Regions from separate parts of the Geobacillus sp. B4113_201601 genome, predicted to be linked through region 1. Evidence: a T-box and tRNA genes for the amino acid it is inferred to sense, from the RefSeq annotation. Region 1 holds a T-box; the other holds one or more tRNA genes.
What was found. The T-box of region 1 lies ahead of alaS (alanine--tRNA ligase). A T-box ahead of a tRNA ligase gene usually reads a tRNA of that ligase, here a tRNA-Ala.
Positions count from the first base shown of each region.

Region 1 (14,598 bases):
TGACGATCTCTTTTTCGATATTTGACCCCGGAGGTCCCGGGGTTTCCGTCACCTTGGTGGATTCCTCTTCGTTCGTTTCGGCGGTCTCCTCGGTTTCCCCACCAGCGGTGTCGCTTCCCGCTGCGGGCTTTTTTTCTTCGTTTGAGACAACCGCCGCGCCCGTTTCCACTTCCGTCCGCTTCGTTTTGCCGGCCGCTTGCTGATCCGCTTTTCCGCCAAAAAGCAAATTCCAAGCGACCATCACAATCAGCAGCAACACCACCGCAATCGCCCCGTTGAGCCAACGGTTCATTTTGCGCCGTTTGGCACGGGCGGCAAAGCGCGTTTCCGTTTGCGCCATGTTCCCCTCTCCTTTCCTCGCTGTAGATGTCAACCAAATTCGCTCTCTACATCGATTCGTTATTCGTTTTCCTTTTGCGCGCGGTCATGGGCGTAAAGCGCTTCAACCGCGGCGGCAAACACTTCGTTGGTCGCCGCGCGCCCGCTCGGGACGTCCAGTTCGACAACGGCGAGGGCGTATTTCGGACGGTCGGCGGGAAAATAGCCGGCAAACCATTTATTGATCAGTTCGACGTCCCCTTCCCTTTTTCCTGTCTCCGCTGTTCCTGATTTGCCGGCAACTGGATACGGCAGCGTCTGAAAACGGCGGCCGGTGCCTTTCTGATTCGTAACGACGCCGCGCAAAAGCTGCTGCAGCTGCCGAACCGTTGCCGGGGTAATCGGTTCCAGCCCGGTCGCCGGCTCGGCGGAAAACGAGAACAGCGGGGCTCCGTTTTTGTACAGCACTTGATCGACGGCCCGCACTTTCCACGCCTTGCCGCCACGGGCGATCGTCGCCATCATGTTGGCAACCCCAAGCGGCGAAACGCGCACATCTTTTTGCCCGATCGCCGTTTGCGCAACCGCCAGCGGCACCCGCTTGTCGCGTGCATCGTGCCAAATCGTTCCTTTCCGTTCCTCGGGAAACTGGCGGAAATGTTCTTCATGGTAAACCGGCCCTTCCCAGCCGGCCGTCGGATACAGCCCCAGTTTTTCGGCATACGTTTCCAACGCGCCGGGATCATGCCGGATCAGCTCTTTGCCGAGCGTGGCGAAGGCATTGTTGCAGCTGACGGCAAAGCTGTCCGTCAGATCGAGCGTCCCGTAGTCGTGCTCCCGGTCTTCCTCGCCAGCAATCGTTTTGCGGCAATCAAACGTGGTCGTCGGCGAAGCGATTCCCTCGTCAAGCGCCGCGGCGGCGATGACGGTTTTAAAAACAGAGCCGGGGATGTGCGGCAGCACCATTTGGTTTTCCGCCCCGCCGTTTTTGTACGGATCACGCGGATCCATATTCGGGCGGCTGACCATGGCCACTACGCTGTTAGTGTCAACGTCAAGCAAGACGAGGCCGCCTTTTTTCAATCCGAATCGGTCGACGATCTGCTCCATCTCGCGCTGCACGTCGCGGTCTAGCGTCGTTTTTACCGTGACCGGGTAAAACGAATTGCTCGGATCGCTGTACTTGACATCGAGCCCGAACAGCGGCCGCCCTTCCGCATCGACGTGATACAGCAATTTCGTCTCGGCGTCGGCGAGCAAAAATTCGTCAAACGCCTTCTGCAACCCTTGAATGCCGACTTCCGTCCCAGGCGGAAGCGGCCGTTTCGGATAGCGTTGGCGCAACAGCTCGCGGTCCGGCCGCGTAAAGCCGAGCAAATGCGGAGCGTACAGCGTCTCGAGCGGATATTGTTTATGGACGGCAAAGACGCCCGGGATGCGCAAGCGGTTCATTTGCCTCATTTGTTCAGCGCTTAAGGCGAGAGGTTCGCCGTTTTTCTCTAAGACGAACGGGCCGTCCGCCCGCTCGAGCTGGCGACGGATTTCTTCTTCGGAAACGCCGGTCACGCGGGCGACTTGTTCGATCGGCCATGGCCTCATCTTCAAAAACGGAAATAAGACAAGCGACGGTACGGATCGTTTCGTCAGCGGCTTGCCGTTTCGGTCCACAAATGAACCGCGCCCGTCATCGATGACCAATTCCTGTGTGCGCTGGGCGACGCTTTCGGCGATTAAATTATGATTCGCGAACGATTCGGTGTCAATCAACTGAATTTGCGCGAGCCGCCCCACGATGAAAAACAGCGCCGCTTCGATCAAGACAAGCATGACAATAGCCCTTTTCTTCCACATAAAGAAAACACCTCATCAACAGTTTCGACGAGGTGTTTTCATTTGAAACGTGCCTAGGACGGCGATTTTTCCGCGCTGCGGCCGCTTTGCGGGTCGAACATAGCGCGCTTAGTTGACGGCGACGATTTTCACCATCATTTCCCCGCCCGGCGTCTGTACCGTCACTTCATCGCCGACGCGGCGACCAAGAAGCGACTTCGCGATCGGCGAGTCGTTGGAAATTTTCCCTTCGAACGGATCCGCTTCCGCGCTACCAACGATCGTGTACGTCTCCTCTTCTCCGTCCGGAAGTTCGATAAACGTCACTGATTTGCCAAGCGAGACCACATCCGGGTTTTCCGTATCTTCTTCGATAATGACGGCGTTGCGAATCATGTTTTCAAGCATTTGAATGCGCGACTCAACAAACGCCTGCTCGTCTTTCGCTGCGTCGTACTCTGAATTTTCCGACAGATCCCCGAACCCACGCGCAATCTTAATGCGTTCGACCACTTCTTTGCGCTTGACCGTTTTTAAATACTCCAGCTCTTGTTCCAGTTTCTCTTTTCCCTCTTTCGTCATCGGGTACTGCTTTTCGTTCGCCATTCATCTCACTCCTCTATATATTGTGCATTATGTAAAGCGTACGAACAGAAAAATCGCTGTTCGTACGCTTACTTGTTATATACTATATTGTTTTGTCTCTGTTATGTTATTATAAAAACGCTTTTTGTTCAAGAACCGTGCGAATTTTTGCGACCATTAAATCGATGGCGACGGTGTTGTGCCCGCCTTCCGGAATGATGACATCGGCATAACGCTTCGTCGGTTCGACAAACTGGTTGTGCATCGGCCGCACGACGGACAAATATTGTTCGATCACCGAGTCAAACGTGCGGCCGCGCTCTTTCACATCGCGAAGGAGGCGGCGGATGATGCGGATGTCCGGATCGGTGTCGACGTACACTTTAATATCCATTAAGTCGCGAAGCCGCTCATCTTCTAGCACAAGAATGCCTTCGACGATGATGACCTCTTTCGGCTCCACGCGGATGACCTCACGGGAGCGGGTGTGAAGCGTATAGTCATACACCGGCTTGTCGATCGGCTCGTAGCAAAGCAGCTTATGAATATGTTCAATCAACAAGTCGTTGTCAAACGCCAGCGGATGGTCGTAGTTCGTCTTCAGCCGCTCTTCAAATGGGAGATGGCTTTGGTCTTTGTAATAAAAATCTTGCTCCAAGACAAGGATCGAACGGTCGCCGAAATGATCATAAATCGCCCTGGCGACGCTCGTCTTCCCGGAGCCGGAACCGCCGGCGACGCCGATGACAACGGGCTTCTTCCCCATCTTAATTCTCCTTTCTCATCATGTTGTACGGGAAGAGTGGCCGTTTCACTTTCATCTTGACGATTTGCAGCGGATGGCGCGCCGCATCGAGTTCGTTGCCCTCTTCATCCCAAATCGTTTCAATCACTTGGGTAAAGTTGTCGATTTCCGGGCCGAAAAATTCGACCTCGTCGCCGGGCCGGAAATGGTTGCGCTGCTGGATGGTGGCGATGCCCGTCTCCGGGTCGTAATCAAGCACTAAGCCGGCGAACTCGTGCGTCGGTTTTCGGCTGTGGGTGCCATACATATGGTTCGTATGGTCGGGAAAGCCGGCAAAAAACGACGGCGCCGTCTCGCGGTTGGCGCATTTGTCGAGCTCGCGCACCCACTCGTCGCGAATCGTGAAATGGTCGGGATCGGCGCAGTACGCGTCGATCACTTTCCGATAGACGCTGACGACTGTCGCCACGTAATGGATCGACTTCATCCGCCCTTCAATTTTCAAGCTGTCGACGCCAAGTTCAATCATCGCCGGAATGGCGCGGATCAAGTTCAAATCTTTCGCGCTCATGGCGAACGGGGCGTCGCCTTCGGAAAACAGCGGGATTTCCCGGCCGTCAGACAGCTGGTATAAATCGTAATCCCAGCGGCACGACTGGCAGCACCCGCCGCGGTTGGAGTCGCGCGCCGTCATATGGTTGCTCAACACGCAGCGGCCGGAATAGGCGGAACACATCGCTCCATGGATGAACGCCTCAATTTCAATATCGACGTTCTCTTTGATTTGGCGAATTTCTTCGGCGCTCACTTCGCGAGCGAGCACGACCCGCTCGAGCCCTTCCTCTTTCCAAAATTGGACCGCTTTCCAGTTGGTGAGCGACTGCTGGGTGCTTACATGCACTTCAAGCCTCGGCGCCACCCGGCGCGCCGTTTCGATAATGAGCGGATCGGCGACGATGATGCCGGAAACGCCGGCCTCCTCTAACGCCCGCAAATAGTCGTCAAGGCCGGGAATGTTTTCATTATGGGCGTAAATGTTGGCGGTGACGTACACCTTCGCCCCGTACCGGTTGGCAAATTCCACCCCTTCGCGAATCTCCTCGATCGTAAAGTTGTCGGCGTTGGCGCGCAAGCTGTACTCTTGACCGCCGATAAAGACGGCGTCCGCCCCGTAGTGGACGGCGATTTTCAGCTTTTCCAAGTTGCCGGCCGGCGCCAGCAGCTCCGGCTTTTTCACGATGACGCGCTTGCCGTCAACGATCTCGGAGATGCGGTCATTTTTTACAAGCATGACGTGTCCCTCCTTTTCTCAATAAATGGTTTCCTTGAAGAAAAATCCGGTGTCGATGCGGCGGTGCGGCGGCTGAAGCGCTTCAACGGCCGCCAGCAGCTCCTCTTTTTCCCGCTCGTAGCGCTCGCGGTCTTCCGTACATAAGTCGATGGCGCGGCGGTACAGCTTCGTCACTTCCGTAATGTAGTCCGCGGTGTGCAGAACGCCGTCGATTTTGAAGCTGTCGATGCCGGCTTCCACCATATCGCCCAGTTCGTCAATGATGCAAAGATCGTTCGGGCTCATAATGTGCGTGCCGTTTTCGTCTTCAAAAATCGGGTATTTATAGTCGCGCTCTTTGTCGTACAGGAACATCCCTTTTTCGTACTTTTTCCGTTCGATTTCCATCACTTTTCCTTGATAGGCAAAATAGTTGCCAATCAGCGAACGCTTCGACTGGTACATGCACGTCATGCCGTGCACTTGCACTTCAATTTCCACTTCAGCATGGGCTTTGATTTCCAAAATGGCGTCCATGTTCAGCTCGCGCGCCAAGACGGCGCGTTTCGCCCCTTTTCGCCCCCAGTAGTTGCACGCATACCAGTTCGTCGCTGTCGTCTCCGTACTCCAGTGAAGCTTCATGTGAGGCGCCGTTTCTCGGACGGTCAAAAGCACCGCGGGATCGCCGAAGACGATGGCATCGGCGCCGACTTCAGCTAAAAACGCCACGTAGTCGGCAAGCTCGTCCACTTTGTCGTTATGAAAAAGGGCGTTCATCGCCACATACACGTTCATGCCGCGCCGGTGGGCCGTTTCAACAGCCGCGGCCACATCCGAACGGGAAAACTCGCCGGCGAGCCGCAAGCCATAGCGCTGCTCACCGATGATGATGGCGTCCGCCCCGGCTTCCGCCAGTTCATCAATATGGGAAACGCTCGTCGGCGTGACGAGCAATTCCGGTTTTTTCATTTTCTCGTTCACCTCATTTTTTTCGATATCGCGAGCCCATCGCCGACCGGAATGATGACGGTGTCATAATCGCCCCGGGCCATCAACCACTCATTATAGCGGCGAATTTTTTGGGCGAGATTCCAAAGCCGCTTATTGCCCCCGGGCGTTTCAGCGGCGACAAGCCCTTTAAACAGCACGTTGTCGGTAATGACGAGGCCGCCTTCAGCGAGAAACGGCTCATAGAGCGTAAAGAAGCGCTCATATTGCCCTTTGGCGGCATCGATCACCAACGCGTCAAACGGCGCGGCCGACGCCACCTTCTCCGTCACCGCCAAGGCGTCGCCCCACACCGCTTCAATTCGCTGGGCGCAATCGGTCTTTTCCATATAAAAACGGGCGCGCTCATACCGCTCCCGGTCTTTTTCTATCGTTACAATGTGCGCCTCCGGCAGCACTTTTGCCATCCGGATCGCCGAATAGCCGATCGCCGTGCCGATTTCTAAAATGCGGCGCGGCTTCGCGAGCTTGAGCACGAACAACATCGTTTCGATGCTCACCGAATCCATGATCGGCACCCGCTGTTCGCGGGCTTCGCGCTCGATCTGTTCCACATCCGCATCCAACGCCGGCCGCAGCCGCTGCAAGTACGAAACGACCTCATCAGTCAGCAAACGGAACCCTCCTTGCCATCAACAAGCGGAAAAGCGCCCGCCCCGTCGCGAAAATAAAGCAGCGATCGCCGGGCTTGTGCTCCTTGCCATCAACAAGCGGAAAAGCGCCCGCCCCGGGCCAAGCGGCGGCCCGAGGTGCTGCGCCCATCCGTTCCAAATAAGAGCCGCTACCGGACCCTTATCGCTCCCTGTTCAACTTTCTTTATCTTACCATAACTCGGCGGAAAAGCGAAACCGTTTCGCCTAACCCGCCAGCAACTTCCGTTTTGCGCTATCGTTTCCCAATATGCTTCGCCTTTTCCCGGTTGTGCTCGGCCAGCGTTTTCGTGAAAATGACATCGCCTGTGGGGGTGGCTAAAAAATACAAATAATCGGTTTGCGCCGGCTCAAGCGCCGCTTCAATCGACATTGCGCCCGCGTTGGCGATCGGCCCTGGCGGCAGCCCTTTATGAAGGTACGTATTGTATGGCGAATCAACTTTTAAATCGTTGTAAAACACGCGCGCTTTATGTTTGCCAAGCGCGTATAAAACCGTCGGATCGGTTTGCAGCGGCATGCCTAGGCGCAGCCGATTGTAAAAGACGCTGGCGATTTTTTTGCGGTCGGCTTTTTCTGTCGCCTCCTCTTCGATCAGAGAGGAAAGCGTCAGCAGCTGGTGCGGCGACAGCTTCCGTTCCCCTCTTTCCTCTTCGTACGAAGCAAGCACCGCTGCCGTTTTGGCGACCATCGTTTCAATGATCTCAGAAAGCGGCGGTTTTTTGTCAGCGAATACATAGGTGGCTGGAAATAAATAACCTTCCAGCGGATAACGAACGTTCGGATGGAATACGTCTTTCGTTATGACACGCGGATACTTTTTCATTAACTGCTCGATGTACGCGCGGTCGTTCAGCTGCTTCATGACGTCTTCTTTTTTGTATCCCGTTCGCGCGGCGATGAGATCGGCAATCTGTACAAGCTGCGACCCTTCGGGGATCGTCAATTTCAAGCCGACTTTCAACGATTTCCCCGTTTGCAGCAGCGCTATGATGCGCGTCATCGGCATGGCCCGCGTCAGTTCGTACTCTCCGGCTTGAAACCCGGACTCGCGTTTCCAACGGACATAAAGCCGAAACACGCTAGCGCTTCGAATGAGCCGTTTTTGTTCGAGCCGCTCTGCGATTTCTGTCGCCGATGAACCGACAGGAATCGAGACATGAACCGGAGTGTGATCATGAGGATCGACCGGTTTGAGCGCCAAGCGAATATATAGAAAGCTGCCGGCACTGATCAACACAACCAGCGCCAGCAAAACGCTGCCTGCGATCAACATCCGTTTTCGCCCACGCCGCCCCTCGTTCCCTGTCCAATGCTTTTCCCCCATAGCGCACCTCCTTTCCCGTCCATCGGTCATATTATACTACAAGTTTTTGCATCTCTCGCCCTTTTTTCCGACAAAAAAGCGGCCGCCTTTAGGCAGCCGCTTCGGATCATTCCTCTTCATCTTCTTGTTCAGCACAAAACGTGTTCCACACTTCTTCGATCATATCCCACTCTTCTTCCGTTTCAATCGGAAGCAGTTCCCCTTCTTGATTTTCGTCAGCAGGGATAAACGCCGACACGTGCACTTCCGTTTCGCCGTTTTCATCTTCCGCTTCCTTGCTGACCGGATAGTAAAACACGTACGATTTCCCGAAATCGTCGGATTCAAACGTAAACAAAATTTCACAGAGCTGTTCGTTGCCTTGTTCGTCGACAACGGTAATATGGCGGTCTCCATGTTCCATTGTGATTGGCCTCCCCTTCATCGTTTCCTATCCAAGTACGATTGCAAAATGACAGCCGCCGCCATTTTGTCGATCACTTTCCGCCGTTTTTTCCGGCTCACATCGGCAGCGATCAGCATCCGTTCGGCGGCCATCGTCGACAGCCGTTCGTCCCAAAGCACGACCGGCAAAGAAAACTCCTCGCGCAGCTTGGCGGCGAACCGCTCGCTCGCTTCGGCGCGCGGTCCGAGCGTGCCGTTCATGTTTTTCGGCCAGCCGACAACGATCGCATCGACGCCATATTCGGCGATGATGGCGCGCAGCCGCTTTAAGCCGTAGTCGCCGCGCTCTTCGTCGATGGCGATCGTCTCCAAGGCTTGAGCCGTCCAGCCAAGCTCGTCGCTGATCGCCACGCCGAGCGTTTTCGTGCCGAGATCCAATCCTAACGTTCGCATCGGTCAGTCCTTTCGTTGCCCCTGTAAATAGAATTTCACCAATTCCTCGATTAATTCGTCGCGCTCGATTTTGCGGATGAGGGCGCGCGCGTCGTTATGGCGCGGGATGTAAGCCGGATCGCCGGACAACAAGTAGCCGACAATTTGGTTGATCGGGTTGTAGCCTTTTTCTTGCAAAGCCTCATACACCGTCAGCAGCACTTCGCGAACGTTCGTTTCAGCCGGCTCTTCCGGAAAATGAAACTGCATCGTTTGATCAAACGAGCTCACCGTCTCCACCTCGCTCTTGATTCGGGCCATTCCTCCATCTTACATCCATTGTACACGATCCGCGCCATTTAGGAAATGGATTTGACCCACGTTTCGACGTAATCAAGCGCTGCCCCGACTTTGTCCGCGTCCTTTCCTCCGGCCTGCGCCATATCCGGGCGTCCGCCACCCCCGCCGCCGCAGCGGGAAGCCACTTCTTTGACGAGCTTGCCGGCGTGATATCCTTTTTTCACTAAGTCATCGGTCACCGCAGCGATCAATTGGACTTTGCCGCCTTGCACCGCCGCCAACACGATGATTGCCGTGCCGAGTTTTTGCTTCAAATCGTCGGCCATCGCCCGCAATTGGTTCATGTCGTTCGCCTGCACTTTCGCCGCCAGCACCGGCACGCCGCCGACGTCTTTGACTTGGCGGGCGAGGTGCTCCGCTTCCATACGGGCAAGGCGAGCGGCAAGCGATTCGTTTTCGCGCTCGAGCTCTTTCAGTTCGGCAAACAGTCCGTCAAGACGGGCATTCAATTCTTTCGGGCTTGTTTTCAATTTTTGCGCCGCCTCTTGCAAAATGGCGAGCTGTTCGTTCATCAAACGGTACGCCGCCTCTCCGGTCACCGCTTCAATCCGGCGCGTGCCGGCGCCGATGCCGGATTCAGAGACGATTTTAAACAGCCCGATGGCCGCTGTATTCGGCACATGGCAGCCGCCGCACAGCTCGAGGCTGTAGTCGCCGACCTTGACGACGCGGACAATGTCGCCGTATTTTTCGCCAAACAGCGCCATCGCGCCCATCGCTTTCGCTTCCTCAAGCGGTTTATAGAAAATGTCAACTGGGGTACTCTTCCAAATTTGTTCATTGACGATCGCCTCGATGCGCTCGAGCTCGTCCGGCTTCACTTGGCCAAAATGGGTGAAGTCAAAGCGCAGCCGATCCGGAGCGACGAGCGACCCCGCTTGGTTGACATGGCGGCCGAGCACGTCTTTGAGCGCCTGATGGAGCAAATGGGTCGCCGTATGGTTTTTCACGATGCGCGCCCGCTTCGCCTCATCAACGCGCGCCGTATAGCGGGCTCCTTTTTTTACCGCGCCGCGCTCGACGACAATCGAGTGAAGGTGCTGGCCGTTCGGCGCTTTTTGCACATCTTTGACGACCGCTCTCCCGGTCTCGCTTTCAAATACGCCTTGGTCGGCGACTTGACCGCCGCTTTCGGCGTAAAACGGCGTCACATCGACGATGATCTGCGCCTCTTCACCGGCTTTCACTTTCTCGACAAGCCGTCCGTCTTTAACGATGGCGAGGACCGTCGACGAGGCAACAAGCTCATCGTAGCCGACAAACCGGCTTTCGTCTTTCAAATCGCCGAGCACGCCGCCTTGCACTTGCATCGAATCGACGTCTTGGCGAGCGGCGCGGGCCCGTTCGCGCTGGCGCTCCATCTCGCGCTCAAAACCGGCGTGATCGACCGTCATGCCTGCCTCGGCGGCGTACTCTTCCGTCAGCTCGAGCGGGAAGCCGTACGTATCATACAAGCGAAACGCCTCTTCCCCCGGAAGGACGGTGCTTCCTTGCGCTTTCGCCTTTTCGATCACTTCCGCCAAGATGGCGAGCCCCTCATGAAGCGTTTCGTGGAACCGCTCTTCTTCCGTGCGGATGACGCGAGCGATAAAATCGGCTTTTTCTTTCACTTCCGGATAGTAGTCGTGCATAATTTCGCCGACAACCGGCACGAGCTCGTACATAAACGGGCGGTCAATGCCGATTTGTTTCGCGTAGCGCACCGCGCGGCGGAGCAAGCGGCGCAATACATAGCCGCGCCCTTCGTTCGACGGCAGCGCCCCGTCGCCAATCGCAAACGTCACGGCGCGAATATGGTCGGCGATCACCTTAAAGGCGACGTCTTTGTCCGGATCGTCGCCATACCGCTCGCCGGCGATTCGTTCGGTAGCGCGGATGATCGGCAAGAACAAGTCGGTTTCAAAGTTCGTCGGCACGTCCTGCAAAATCGAGCACATCCGCTCCAACCCCATGCCGGTATCGATGTTTTTCTTCGGCAGCGGCGTGTACGTGCCGTCCGGGTTATGGTTGAACTGGGAAAACACTAAGTTCCATACTTCCAAATAGCGGTCGTTTTCCCCGCCCGGGTACAGCTCCGGATCGTTCGGATCGTTGCCGAACGCCTCGCCGCGGTCGTAAAAAATTTCCGTGTTCGGACCGCTCGGGCCTTCGCCGATGTCCCAGAAGTTTCCTTCGAGACGGATGATCCGTTCTTCCGGCAGTCCGATTTCGTTATGCCAAATGTTGTACGCTTCCTCGTCCTCCGGATGGACGGTGACGGACAGCCGTTCCGGATCAAAGCCAATCCACTTTTCGCTCGTTAAAAACTCCCACGCCCAGTGGATCGCTTCCCGCTTGAAGTAATCACCGATCGAAAAGTTGCCGAGCATTTCAAAAAACGTATGGTGGCGCGCCGTTTTCCCGACGTTTTCGATGTCGTTGGTGCGGATCGATTTTTGCGCATTGCAAATGCGCGGGTTTTCTGGAATGATGCGCCCGTCAAAGTATTTTTTCAACGTCGCGACGCCGCTGTTGATCCATAACAATGACGGATCGTCGACGGGAATGAGCGAAGCGCTCGGTTCAACCGCATGGCCTTTTTCTTGGAAAAACTGCAAAAACATGCGCCGCACTTCGGCAGATGTCAGCTGTTTCATGATCATCCTCCCCTTTCACCTTTATATAAAAAAACTCCCATCCCCTGCAGGGACGAGAGTTATGCTCGCGGTACCACCCTGTTTATGGGCAAAAAAACGCCCATCACCTCTTTGGCCGTAACGCAGCCTTGCGTCAGGTTTTGCCTGCGCTCCGGATTAGCCTTCTGTTGCCCTTCATCTGGAATTTCTTTCAGCCGCGGAAATTCCTCTCTGTGCGCGAGCCCGCGCGTTAAGATGGACTGCAACATACTCGATCCGTCATCGCGTTATGTATTCGCTTTTACATTGAAAAATTATAGACAAGCACCGCTCGTTTGTCAATGCAAGGCATAGCGCTCCTTCCAATGGATGATGGCCACTTTCAGCACCGCCGCCGTCGGAACGGCGAGGATGAGGCCGAGCACGCCGGCAAGCTCACCGCCGGCAAAGAGGGCAAGCATAATGACAAGCGGATGCATGTGTACGCTTTTGCCGACAATCAGCGGCGACAACACGTTGCCTTCTAAAAACTGTAAAGCGAAAATGATGGCCAGCACCACCAAGACCATTTTGAGCGATACAGTCGCCGCTAAAATGGCGGCCGGAATGGCGCCGATCAGCGGCCCGAAATACGGGATGATATTGGTCATCCCGATGATGAGCCCAAGCAAAAGTGGATAGTCCATGCCGGCAAGCCACAATCCGAGCGCCGCGGCCGAACCGATCGCCGCGCAGACAAAGAGCTGGCCGCGGATGTAACCGCCGAGCGACTCGTCAACGTCTTGTAAAAACGCCAGCCCCGGTTCGCGCCACCGCTTTGGCGTCAAATACCAAACGGCTTTTTTCAGCACCTCGACGTCCTTGAGCATGTAAAACACAATAAACGGGATCAGCACGAACGTCGCCGCCGAGCTGATCAGCGATTTCATGGCGCGAATCGCCATCTCGACCGCCGAGGCGGCCGCCCGCTCCAGCTCAGCGAGCATCGTTTCCACCCGCGTATGCACTTCCATCGGCCATGTCGATGTTTCATCGTGAATGTGGCGCACCCATTGGCGATATGTATTCATCAGCGAGGGCAGCTGTTCGTCCAACGCGCGCAGCTGAGCGATCAAAACCGGAATGCCGCGGTACAAGCCGTAGCCGACCGAGCCAAAAAACAGCAAATAAATGAGCAAAATGGCAAGCGCCCGCGGCACCCCTTTGCCATGAAGATATTCAACGAGCGGGTGCAGCAAATACGTGATAAACGCCGCCAGCAAAAACGGCGTCAACACCGTGGCGACAAAATCGATCACCGGCCACCAAACGCTTTTCATCCGGACGATTAAATAGACGATCACCGTCACCAACAGCCATTTGCCGATGCGGAAGAACGACTGCCATTGTTGCTCCCCCATCACCACACCTCCTACCGTTTAGTGTAGGGGATGCGGGCGGGAATATGCCTTTAGCGCTTTAGCACTATTTGACAATCACAAGGCACCGCCCCCGCGCAAGGCGAGGGCGGCAACGCCGTCAGCGGATCGCCTGCATCAAGCGGCGGCGCATTTTTCGCATCGTGCGCCCGTTCATCCAGTTGTTGCGCTGGGCCAACTGATACGCGGCGACACCTAACCCGACAGCCAACAGCGATGTCATCGTCCGGTTCATGACTGTCCCCCCTAAAGTTGAATCGTGCGCTCATAATCGTCGAACAAATCATCGAGAGAGCTTAACGTCCCGTCCTCCTCCACTTGATGGACATGGATGACTCCTTTCGAGACGGAAAGCTCGATGAAACAATCCCAGCAATAATATTGGTTGACGCCGATTTTTCCTAAATTTTTTCGTTTGCAGTTCGGGCAAATGAGCACCGACAGCCACTCTCCTTACTTTGTTGTGTCCACCATCACAACCCCTTCTTTCGCCGTGAACGGGGCAAGCTGCATTCGCTTCTTTCCTTCTGTCAAATCGGAAAAAAATCCCTCACTGATCTCGTATCCATCAATTCTGCCCCATTGCCCGTCGAAATATACGTCATCTAGCAATCCGATCGTCGTCCCGTCGGCGGCGACAACCATGTTGCCGGCGATGCCTCGTTCACCGTAAAGAGAGTGGCCGCTGTCAGAGGAAGGCAAGGGCTGGAAACTTCGCGCGTCGTCGATGAGCATTCGATCGTTTTGCAGCGCTCGCACGGCCGCAAGCGGCAAATAGCGGCGGCGGCCAAACAAGCCGCGCTGTTCGGCAACAAACCCTTGCACCGTGCCGTGGCTGGTAAACCAAACATCCGCGATCGTTCCGACGTTTTTCCCTGTCGCTTGTTCGTAAATGGGAAGACCTTTCATGTCGGAAAACGTTCGCATCGCTCTCCCACCTTTCCAGCCACCTTTAGCTTGACTCATCGCTCATAAAGTCATACGGCGTAACGTTTTCCATTCCGACGTTCGCATCCTCAAGCGGCAGTTCGACTTCGACAACCGGCGCCATCGCCGCCGTCAGTTTTTCCGCCAGCGCCGTCCGCCGCACCCCGTCGCTCTGCTTGGCGACGCCGGCCCGAAACGCTTCCTCTTCGCCGCATAAAATCAAAAATTGTTTGCTTCTCGTCACCGCCGTATACAGCAAGTTCCGCTTCAACATCCGATAGTAGCTTTTCACGACGGGCAAAATGACGATAGGGAATTCGCTTCCTTGCGCTTTATGCACAGAGCAGCAATACGCATGGGTGATTTGCGACAGCTCTTGCCGGGTGTAGGTCACTTCCACGCCGTCAAACGAGACAACGAGCAAGTCTTGCTTGTCGGTGTTCTCTTTCGCGTAAAAAATGGCAACGACTTCGCCGATATCGCCGTTAAACACGTTGTCTTCCGGCTGATTGACGAGCTGAAGCACCTTGTCGCCGACGCGGTACACCACCTCGCCGGCCGCCAGTTCCCGCTTCCCGGCGGATGGCGGATTGAAGAGCTCTTGAAGCGCTTTATTGAGCCGATCAATGCCGGCCGGGCCTCGGTACATCGGGGCGAGCACTTGAATATCTTTGACCGAAAAGCCTTTTTTTCGCGCATTGTCCGCGATTTGCCGGACGACATCCACGA
Region 1 is NZ_LQYX01000041.1:62,991-77,588, forward strand. It holds gene B4113_RS06530 (YrrS family protein) at 1-340, opposite strand, end outside; gene B4113_RS06535 (penicillin-binding protein 2) at 400-2,169, opposite strand; gene greA (transcription elongation factor GreA) at 2,278-2,754, opposite strand; gene udk (uridine kinase) at 2,864-3,499, opposite strand; gene B4113_RS06550 (U32 family peptidase) at 3,501-4,769, opposite strand; gene B4113_RS06555 (peptidase U32 family protein) at 4,788-5,717, opposite strand; gene B4113_RS06560 (O-methyltransferase) at 5,726-6,370, opposite strand; gene mltG (endolytic transglycosylase MltG) at 6,642-7,733, opposite strand; gene B4113_RS06570 (DUF1292 domain-containing protein) at 7,840-8,136, opposite strand; gene ruvX (Holliday junction resolvase RuvX) at 8,154-8,570, opposite strand; gene B4113_RS06580 (IreB family regulatory phosphoprotein) at 8,574-8,840, opposite strand; gene alaS (alanine--tRNA ligase) at 8,909-11,545, opposite strand; T-box leader at 11,591-11,816, opposite strand; gene B4113_RS06595 (AI-2E family transporter) at 11,863-12,924, opposite strand; gene B4113_RS18605 (YrzQ family protein) at 13,043-13,177, opposite strand; gene B4113_RS06600 (hypothetical protein) at 13,189-13,380, opposite strand; gene B4113_RS06605 (PRC-barrel domain-containing protein) at 13,396-13,869, opposite strand; gene B4113_RS06610 (ATP-dependent RecD-like DNA helicase) at 13,895-14,598, opposite strand, start outside.

Region 2 (9,332 bases), on a different contig from region 1:
GATTCCGAACATCAACGTGCCCTTCATTTCCGTCTCGACAGTGTATCCGGGAGCGACGCCGGAGGAAGTGGATAAGAAGGTGACACAGCCGATTGAGCGGCAGGTGGAACATTTGGACGGCGTCACAGCGGTCCGCTCCTCTTCTTTTCAGAACGCGTCATTTGTGCAAATTGAATATGATTTTGGCAAGGATATGGGAACGGCGCAAAATGAAGTGAAAGAGGCGCTCAGTCATTTACAGCTGCCTGACGGGGTGCAAGAGCCGGACGTGTCGCGGATCAGCTTTTCGGCGTTTCCCGTCATCTCATTGAGCATTACCGACCGCCACCGCTCGCTGGCCGAACTGACGAAGATCGTCGAGCGTGAGATCGTCCCCGAGTTAGAGGGCATCGACGGCGTTGATTCGGTGGAGGTCGCCGGCCAACAAATGCAAGAAGTGAACATTCGTTTTGATGAACAGAAGTTAAAGCGGTATGGGCTGACTGAACAATCGGTCATCAATGTTATTCAAGCCTCGGCCGTTTCTCTTCCACTCGGCTTGTACACGTTTGGCGATACGGAAAAATCGGTCGTCATTGACGGTCGCATCGCAACGATCGACGACTTAAAAGCGCTCCGCATTCCGATCGTTTCGGGGGCTGGGGCGGCGCCGTCGCCGGTGGTTGGCGCCGAAGTCGAGGGTCGCGGGCAAGGAAGCGCGATCGACGGGCAAGCCGGGGGCCAAGGAGCTGCGGCTCTAGCGCCGGGTGCCGGTTCCGGTCCCCAAGGGCGGGATGCGCGAGGGGCGGAAAACAGCGCGGTTGGTCAAACGGGTCGATCTGCGGCTATTCCTTCCGTTCCGCTGAGCGAATTGGCTGAAGTGAAAGTCGTTGCCAAAGCCGAATCGATTTCGCGGACGAACGGCAAGCCATCGATCGGCGTGCAAGTGGTCAAGGCGCAAGACGCCAATACGGTGACGGTCGTCAACGCTGTTAAGGAAAAGAGCAAAGATCTTGAAAAACGCTTTGACGGCTTGCGCATTATCACGGTGTTTGACCAAGGCAAGCCGATTGAAGATTCGGTGAACACGATGGTGGACAAAGCGGTGTTTGGTGCGCTGTTTGCGGTCGTTGTCATCTTCCTGTTTTTGCGCAACATTCGCACGACATTGATTTCGGTCGTATCGATTCCGCTGTCGTTGCTGATGGCGATTTTGTTGCTGCGGGAGATGGATATTACTCTCAATCTGATGACGCTCGGCGCCATGACGGTGGCGATCGGCCGTGTGATAGACGATTCGATCGTCGTGGTGGAAAATATTTACCGGCGCATGACGCTGCCCGGCGAATCACTTAGCGGGAAAGAATTGATCGCTTCGGCCACGAAAGAAATGTTTATCCCGATCGCGTCATCGACGATTGTGACGGTTGCTGTCTTTTTGCCGCTCGGATTGGTCAAAGGAATGGTTGGTGAATTGTTTTTGCCGTTTGCCCTGACGATTGTGTTCGCCTTGCTTTCTTCGCTGCTTGTCGCCGTCACCGTTGTTCCGGCGCTCGCTCACTCGCTGTTTAGCAAGGGAGTTGCTGCGAAGGACGTTCGTGTGCGGGAGCGGAAACAGACGTTAGCGTTCTGGTACAAACGGGTGCTTCGCTGGTCGCTCGATCATAAGTTCATTGTCAGCGGCACGGCGGTGTTGCTTTTGATCTCCAGTTTATTCCTTGTTCCGCGTGTCGGCGTCAGCTTCTTGCCGTCTGACGAGCAAAAGATGATTGTCGTCACGTACAGCCCCGCCCCAGGACAAACGGTCGATGAAGTGGAGCGCATCGCCAAAGAGGTAGAATCGTTTTTTGAACAGCGCCAAGGGGTCAAAAACATTCAACTTTCTGTCGGCGGGGGCAATCCGATGAATCCGGGGCAAGATCACGCGGCGTTGTTTTACGTCGAGTATGACCACGATGTGAAACGGTTTGCCGAAGAGAAAGAACGGGTGATGAAGGCGCTTGATGAGCGCAAAGACAAAGGAGAATGGCAAAGTCAAGACGCCTCGAGTTCAGGGACATCAAACGTTCTCGAGCTAAACGTGTATGGAAGCAGCATGGAAGAAATTGAACCGATCGTTCGCCAAGCGGCCGATCTGTTGCGCGGCCATGAGGAGCTGGTGAACGTGAAAACGAGCATGGCTGCCCGCTTTGAAGAATATACGCTTGCCGCCAACCAGAACAAACTGAGCGAACTAGGGCTGACGGCGGCACAAGTGGCTGCCGCTTTGTCCGAAAAAGGTGGACGCCAAGCGATTGCGACGGTCAAGCAAGATGGTGAAGACCTCAGCGTCTACCTTGCCGATGAAAACAAGCGGTACGCGGATATTGCCGATTTGCTGGAGAACACGATCACGTCGCCGCTTGGTATCGAAGTGCCGATCAAAGATCTCGTGACGGTGAAAAAAGGGTATACGTACAGCGAAATTGAACGGGATGACGGACGAGTGCACGCGAGCGTGTCGGCGGAAGTAAAAACGAAGGATGTTGCAGCGGTGTCAGCGGCCGTACAGAAAGAACTCAAGCGACTCGACTTGCCGTCGGGAGTCGATATTCAGATGGGAGGTGTGACTGAAGACATTCAAGAATCGTTTACCCAGCTTGGGTGGGCGATGCTCGCTGCTGTAGCGATCGTTTATTTTGTATTAGTTGTGACATTTGGGGGCGGATTGGCGCCGTTTGCGATTTTGTTCTCGCTGCCGTTTACTGTCATTGGGGCCTTGCTCGCCTTGTTCGTTTCCGGTGAGACGATCAGCGTATCGGCGATGATCGGCATGTTGATGTTGATTGGTATCGTGGTTACGAACGCCATCGTTTTGATTGACCGTGTCATTCATAAAGAACGCGAAGGACTGTCGACGCGCGAGGCACTTTTGGAAGCGGCCGGTACGCGGGTGCGCCCGATTTTCATGACGGCGATTGCCACGATCGGCGCTTTGCTTCCGCTCGCAGTAGGAATGGAAGGTGGCGCGTTGATTTCGAAAGGGCTCGGAGTGACCGTCATCGGCGGGTTGACGAGCTCAACGTTGCTGACGTTAATCATCGTCCCGATCGTTTATGAGACGTTGATGAAATGGCGGAAAAAAAGGGCGTAAGGAAGCGGGGAGTCGGCCGTCTGGGGACGGATGGCGCGGCAGGTGGAGGAAGTCTTTTGCCCATCGGCGGCCGCTTCGCTTCCTTGCTCTGACGTCATCGGCTTCTTTGGGTGGCTTGTGTTGGTTGGATAGAAGAATGGGGGGTTCGCCACGCCACATCGGCTCGTGGGCGAAAACAAGAACGGCGTGAGTCTGGCCTGGCCACATTCACGCCGTTTTCGTTTTTGTGAGGGTTCGTCTTGGCAAGGAGGCTCGGTTGGCGAGTCTTTCGTTGCCTGTCGACTTTGTCGCCAGAAACGGGCAAGGTCGGCTAGAGAAATGGAATGGGCGGGCCCTTCGCCACGGTGCTTGGCTTTCCGACGAAACCAAAAACGGGACGCTTTTGCCGGGGTCGGAAATCCTCACGGCGGCTAGGCCGAGGAGTGACGCTTGGCGGCGCGGGCGATGCGCGCCGTCAGGAAGAGGGCGCAGGCGAAAAAGAGGACGTCATCGACCGCGTAGACGAGGCGGTCCCCACCAGCGGCCAACAGCGTGCTGCCGATCATCGGTCCGAACGCCATGCCCATATAGCGGAAAAAGTTGTACACGCCGATCGCCGTCGAGCGGTTCGCCTGAAAGACGTTCGTTAACACAGTGGTTTGCACCGGAAGCGAAAGGCCCAAAAATAAGCCGAACATGGCGATGGCAATAACGAGCAGCTCAAGCGACTGCCAGGCGGTGAGCAGGAAGAAAAAAATGGACGCTGTCGTCAAATACGTCGTCGTCAAGATGGTGCGCCGCTCCGGAAAGCGCCCTTGAAGCTGCTCGCCAAGAAAACTGCCGATCACAATCATCGACGACATGGCCAAATACACCGTTCCTTTTTCTTGCGCCGATAATCCGTAACGGTCGGTCAAAATGCCGGGCAAAAACACAAGAAAGTTGTAAAGCGAATAATACCGCATAAATCCGAGCAGCACGGCGCGCCGCCCTTTTCGGTCGGTGAGCGGTCCGTAGACGATTTCCATCATCGCAAGGAAAAAAGGTGAAAATCGAAATCGTCAAGTTGATCAAAAAAGAAGAAGTCGCGAACGCGGTCCTCGCTTCTGGTAAAATGGGAGTGTAAAATCGTTTGGGTGAAAGGGCCGAGAAACGCGGCCAGCAACACAACATATACAACGAGCTGGCGTTTCATGGTTTTCTCCTTTCTTTCCCTGTGCATCGTTATGATTATACTCCCGCTGTTTCCGCTTTTGGAAACGAAATGCTTATGGAAAAAAGGTAGGGATGCAGGATGGAGAGATGGTTGATTCGTGATGCAACGGCGGCGGATTTGCCGCACATTGTCCGCATTTATAACGAAACGATCCCGAGCCGGATGGTGACGGCCGATTTGGAGCCGGTGTCGGTGGAAAGCCGGAAAGCGTGGTTTGAAGCGCATGATCCTCACCATCGGCCGCTCTGGGTGGTGGAAGATGGCGGCGAGATTTGCGCCTGGCTCAGTTTCCAATCGTTTTATGGCCGCCCGGCGTACCGCCATACGGCCGAAGTGAGCATTTATATTGCCGAATCACACCGCGGCCAAGGGTTGGGAACGAAGCTGCTCAAGCAAGCGGTCGACAAGGCGCCGGATTTGGAGATGAAGACGCTGCTCGGCTTTATTTTTGCCCATAATGAGCCAAGCTTGCGGTTGTTTGCCCGCTTCGGGTTTGAACGATGGGGCTATTTTCCGCGCGTTGCTGAGCTTGACGGCATCGAACGCGATTTGGTCATCGTCGGCAAGCGGCTTGTATAGAATCGATATAGACAGGGCAGTGATAAACATGACGATGCAAACAAAGAGGGAATGACATGAACGTGATGCCCATTCGACTGTTTACGATTCAAGACGGAGAAGGATTTGTCGCCGATGCGTTTCAATGCCCGGTGACCGGCAATTTGATTTACAAGTCATCCGGCACATCGTCGGTCATTGCCTACAGCGAACTGACCGATGAACAGATTGCGCGCTTGGAGCCATACGGCTTTCGCCGGCTCGAAGGGACACAAGGACGGGCGGTGCATGAAGATGCTGCCGGCATTGAAGCGTTGCTTCCGAGGCAATGATTGACTTGGCTTTGTGGCGACGGGAGAAAAGGCATTTGGATGAAAGGTGCGTTTTTGTAAAGCAGTGGAAACTCATTGGGGGATGAATATCATCGCCCTCCAGCGCCGGGTTTTCACGAACATCAGGGAGATTCGTTTTCCAGCCAAAAAGGCCGACCCAAAAGGTTGTCTGCCTTCAAGATCGGCACAACCGATCGTGCGGCAGAAGCAGTCAGCACGTAAAAGAGGGGATCCCGATCCTTTTGGGACACCCTCTCTTTGTCATCTCCTCAGCTGGCGGACGAGCCAATATACCGCTACGGCTGCTGCCGCGCCAAGCAATGGATAAAGAAGCGGAAGGCCGGATCGCTCGAAAGCGGCCGTTTCTTGTTTGCGGCTAGGCGCACGATCGGTTGGCTCCGTCTCGCTTTCGGTTTGCGGAGCTGTGTTCGTCGCCCCTTCCTGTTTTGTTTTCGAACGAGCCTGTTCATGTTTCGCGACAGACCGTTCACCGTACATGCCGATGCCGTTCCGTTTGGCTTCTTCAAGCGCCTTGCGGACGCGCGATTCATATTTGTAGCGGCCATAGTCATAAAAATCTTCAACGAGTCCGGCCTTGGCGAGATCTTCTTGCAGCAGGCGGCCGTCAACCCATACCCAGGCTAGCAGACGATGATATCGGTCAAACAGCGTATTTCCGTCCGTTTCAAGCACCACCTTCCCTTTTTGCAGGCGGGAACACGTAAACCGGCTCGCCTCTTTGCCGTACGGCTCGATTTCAATCGTGCTTTCCGGTGTGTCGATGAACAAAAAGCGTGTCGTGTATACGCGGCCGTTGACACGAAACTTGGCGGTGTCCCCGTCGATGCATTGAGTTAATGTTGCTTTGTATGTGCGGCCGAGCCGCAGCGAAACAGCGTTATCCTTCCCGCCGAGCGCGTGTCCGTCTAAGTCGATGCGTTCCGGGGTGAGCTTCCGTTTGCATCGCTCGTTGCTGTTATAGGTTTGAATGAGCTTGACCAACTCCGCTTTTGTTTTCGCCTGTTTGGCTAATGCCGTTGGTTCATGCAGCACATATGTGCAATCGCTGTTGCGGAAATGCCCCCCTAGTTCGTCCAATGAGCCCGGATGGGCGGACACGGAGTCCGGCCATACTATCATCAGGCAAAGCAACAAAATGGCGATTTGCTTCAACGCTCTCCCTCCGTTTCGGCAACATTCCAGCTAGGTCGCCATGAAAGCACATGACGATCTTGCGCTTTGAACGTAGTCTCCAGTCGTTTCTACGATTTTCAGCGTGAAATCTACCTTGCCAAACAAGGGTTTTTCTGAATGGAGCATGTGACCTTCGCGACGGTTCAGCGTGCGCGGTGGAAGGCAAAATCGTCAAATACGGAAAAGATCCATGGGCAATGGTTTGCCCTCCACCCGAGGATGAAAATCCGCGTCCGTTCGGTATTTTTGTAGAAGAGGCTGGTGATTTCATCGTGGATATGCCTTTACAATTAGAAAAACCTTGTTGTATCGTTCCTCTTTTCCGCACATTCTCCCATTGATGAATGGGCTCAGCCGTTCTTCACCAGCCTTAGAAAGCTCCATGGACAACATTTTGCCCTCCACCCGGGGGAAAATGACCGCTGGCCGACGAGGGTTCATGAAAAAACCCATTGTTACAAGGATTTTACCATATTGCTTTCCGATAAAATAGGACGATATAGGGCAATTGTTGATGGAGTTCGTCGACCATTCGTCAACAACCGCCTCAAAACGGAAAAAACCCTTGCGTAGCAAGGGTTTTTTTCGATGGAGCATACCGGGCTCGAACCGGTGACCTTCGCGCTGCCAGCACGACGCTCTCCCAACTGAGCTAATGCCCCAAACGAACATGGATGAATTGCCCATGCTCTATTATATCCAGATGACGGGTGGTTTGCAATCTTTTTTTATCAACCGCTTTCGATATCGACGTGGACAATGTCTTCGATGGAGCGAATGGCGTAATACAGTTCAGCAGTTGACCGCTTTTGATCGATAACAGCACGCAGCTTCAACAAATGTTCATTCTCCTCGACGTCTTTGATGCGCATCGTTTTAATATTGATTTCTTGTCGCTTTAAATGCTCGATCACTTTGGCAATGTTTTTTTCATCGGCAACGGTGATTTGCAGCATTACTTCTTTTTCACGCAGCTGCTTCGGTCCGAAAAAGTTAATTAAAAATGGAATCAGTTCAACGCTAACAATGAGCAGAGCGACACCAAAGGCCGATTCCCAATAGAAACCGGCGCCGACTGCCACGCCAATTCCTGCCGCCCCCCAGATAATGGCGGCTGTTGTCAGCCCAGTAATGCTGTCGTTGCCGCGGCGTAAAATAACGCCCGCTCCTAAAAAACCGACGCCTGATACGATTTGTGCGGCCAAGCGAAGCGGATCCATTGTGATATGGTCTTTAAGCGGGAAGACATACGCCGATTCGATCGAAACGATCGTCAATAGGCAGCTTGAAATCGAAATGACCAAACACGTTTTCAAACCGACTGGTTTTCGCTTCAACTCCCGTTCCAGTCCGATGATCATGCCAAGAATGGCCGAAATCCCTAATTTAAGGAATGGATCAAACATCATTCGTTCTCCCCCCGTTCGTGATATAATGTAGGAAAATGGTTGGCAAGGAGATGGAATCGTGAAACCGCCAAGCCATACCCAAGCCTATGCGGCCTTGTTGGTTGGAGCGCTCGCCGTCTCAACGTCGGCTGTGTTTGTCAAGTGGTCGCAGGCGCCGTCCGCGGTCATCGCCTTTTATCGGCTGTTTTTCGCTGTCATCATCATGACACCGTTCTTTTTTCGCCGCATTACCGAACTCAAGCACATCTCCCGGCGTGATGGGCTGTTTTCGGTTTGTTCGGGCGTGCTGTTGGCATTTCATTTTATTCTTTGGTTTGAATCGCTTGACTATACATCTGTTGCCAGCTCAGTCGTGCTCGTGACGTTGCAGCCGCTGTTTGCCTTCGCCGGAGGTGCGCTTTTTTTTCGCGAACGGCTGACCAGCGGCGCGGTCGGGAGCGCTGTTTTGGCCATTGTCGGAAGCCTTCTCATCAGCTGGGGCGATTTTCGCATCAGCGGTGCGGCGCTTTATGGAGATGTGTTGGCGCTGTCGGCCTGCGCAATGGTGACGGCTTATTGGCTGTTTGGTCAAGAGCTGCGCCAACGGCTGTCGTTGATGACATATACTTATCTTGTCTACGGCATCAGTGCTGCCACATTGTATGCGTATGCCGTCCTATCCGGTTTTTCCTTAACGGCATACCCACCGAGAGATTGGCTTTGTTTCCTCGGTTTGGCCATTATCCCGACATTGTTTGGCCATTCGGTGATGAACTGGGCGGTCAAGTGGGTGAGCGCTTCAACGGTATCAATGGCCATCTTGTTTGAGCCTGTCGGAGCTTCCGTTTTGGCTTACTGGCTGTTTGGTGAATCCATCCGCCCTTTGCAGTGGATCGGCGGTATTTTTATTTTAACAGGAATCGGGCTGTATTTGTGGGAGAAAAACGAAAAAGGGACGCTAACGGCGCAAGAAGGCGGCCGACCCTAGCGTCCCAGCGATAAACGACGAGCGGAGCGGAAAGCGGAATCCGTCCAGCGGCCGGGAAAACTGGGATAAATAAGCGAAGTTGACCTGCGTAATTTCAGAAAGAAGATAAGCCGATTTGGTTGCCCCCCGTTTTCGTTTTCGATTTAGAGCGGCAATGATACCGTCTTCTGTTTGAATGCCGATGCCGTGTCCGTAAAACAAACCGTCTCCTAAGTAAATCGTGTTCTCTCCCTGCCATTGCGGTGTCGCTGGATCAAATTCTGGATTTTTGAAGTAAAGGCAGTCTCCGGGAAGAAAATGTTTGCTCTTTTTCGTTTGAATACCAAGGTCTCGATCCGTATGCCAATCATACAGAAGCAAGCGGTCAAACAGGCGATCAAACGCGGATGTGTCAATGGTGTCGAGCACCGCTTTGTAAAAGACGATCACGATGGCTGTCGCGCATTCAAAAGCGTACAGTTCGCTGTTGATGAAAATGTCCCCAATCGCTTTTGAAGGAGGAACGCCCGGCCGCAGCTGAAACCCGCCCCGCTCATCTCGTTCCCAAAATTGGCTGTTGCAGCGG
Region 2 is NZ_LQYX01000022.1:877-10,208, reverse strand. It holds gene B4113_RS03115 (efflux RND transporter permease subunit) at 1-3,112, shown strand, start outside; gene B4113_RS18425 (MFS transporter) at 3,523-4,119, opposite strand; gene B4113_RS03105 (GNAT family N-acetyltransferase) at 4,386-4,886, shown strand; gene B4113_RS03100 (hypothetical protein) at 4,943-5,197, shown strand; gene B4113_RS03095 (thermonuclease family protein) at 5,459-6,370, opposite strand; tRNA gene B4113_RS03090 (tRNA-Ala) at 6,981-7,053, opposite strand; gene B4113_RS03085 (MgtC/SapB family protein) at 7,123-7,800, opposite strand; gene B4113_RS03080 (DMT family transporter) at 7,859-8,767, shown strand; gene B4113_RS03075 (protein-glutamine gamma-glutamyltransferase) at 8,738-9,332, opposite strand, start outside.
Region 2: it encodes a tRNA-Ala, which carries the amino acid that the T-box ahead of alaS (alanine--tRNA ligase) is inferred to sense. The anticodon was not compared.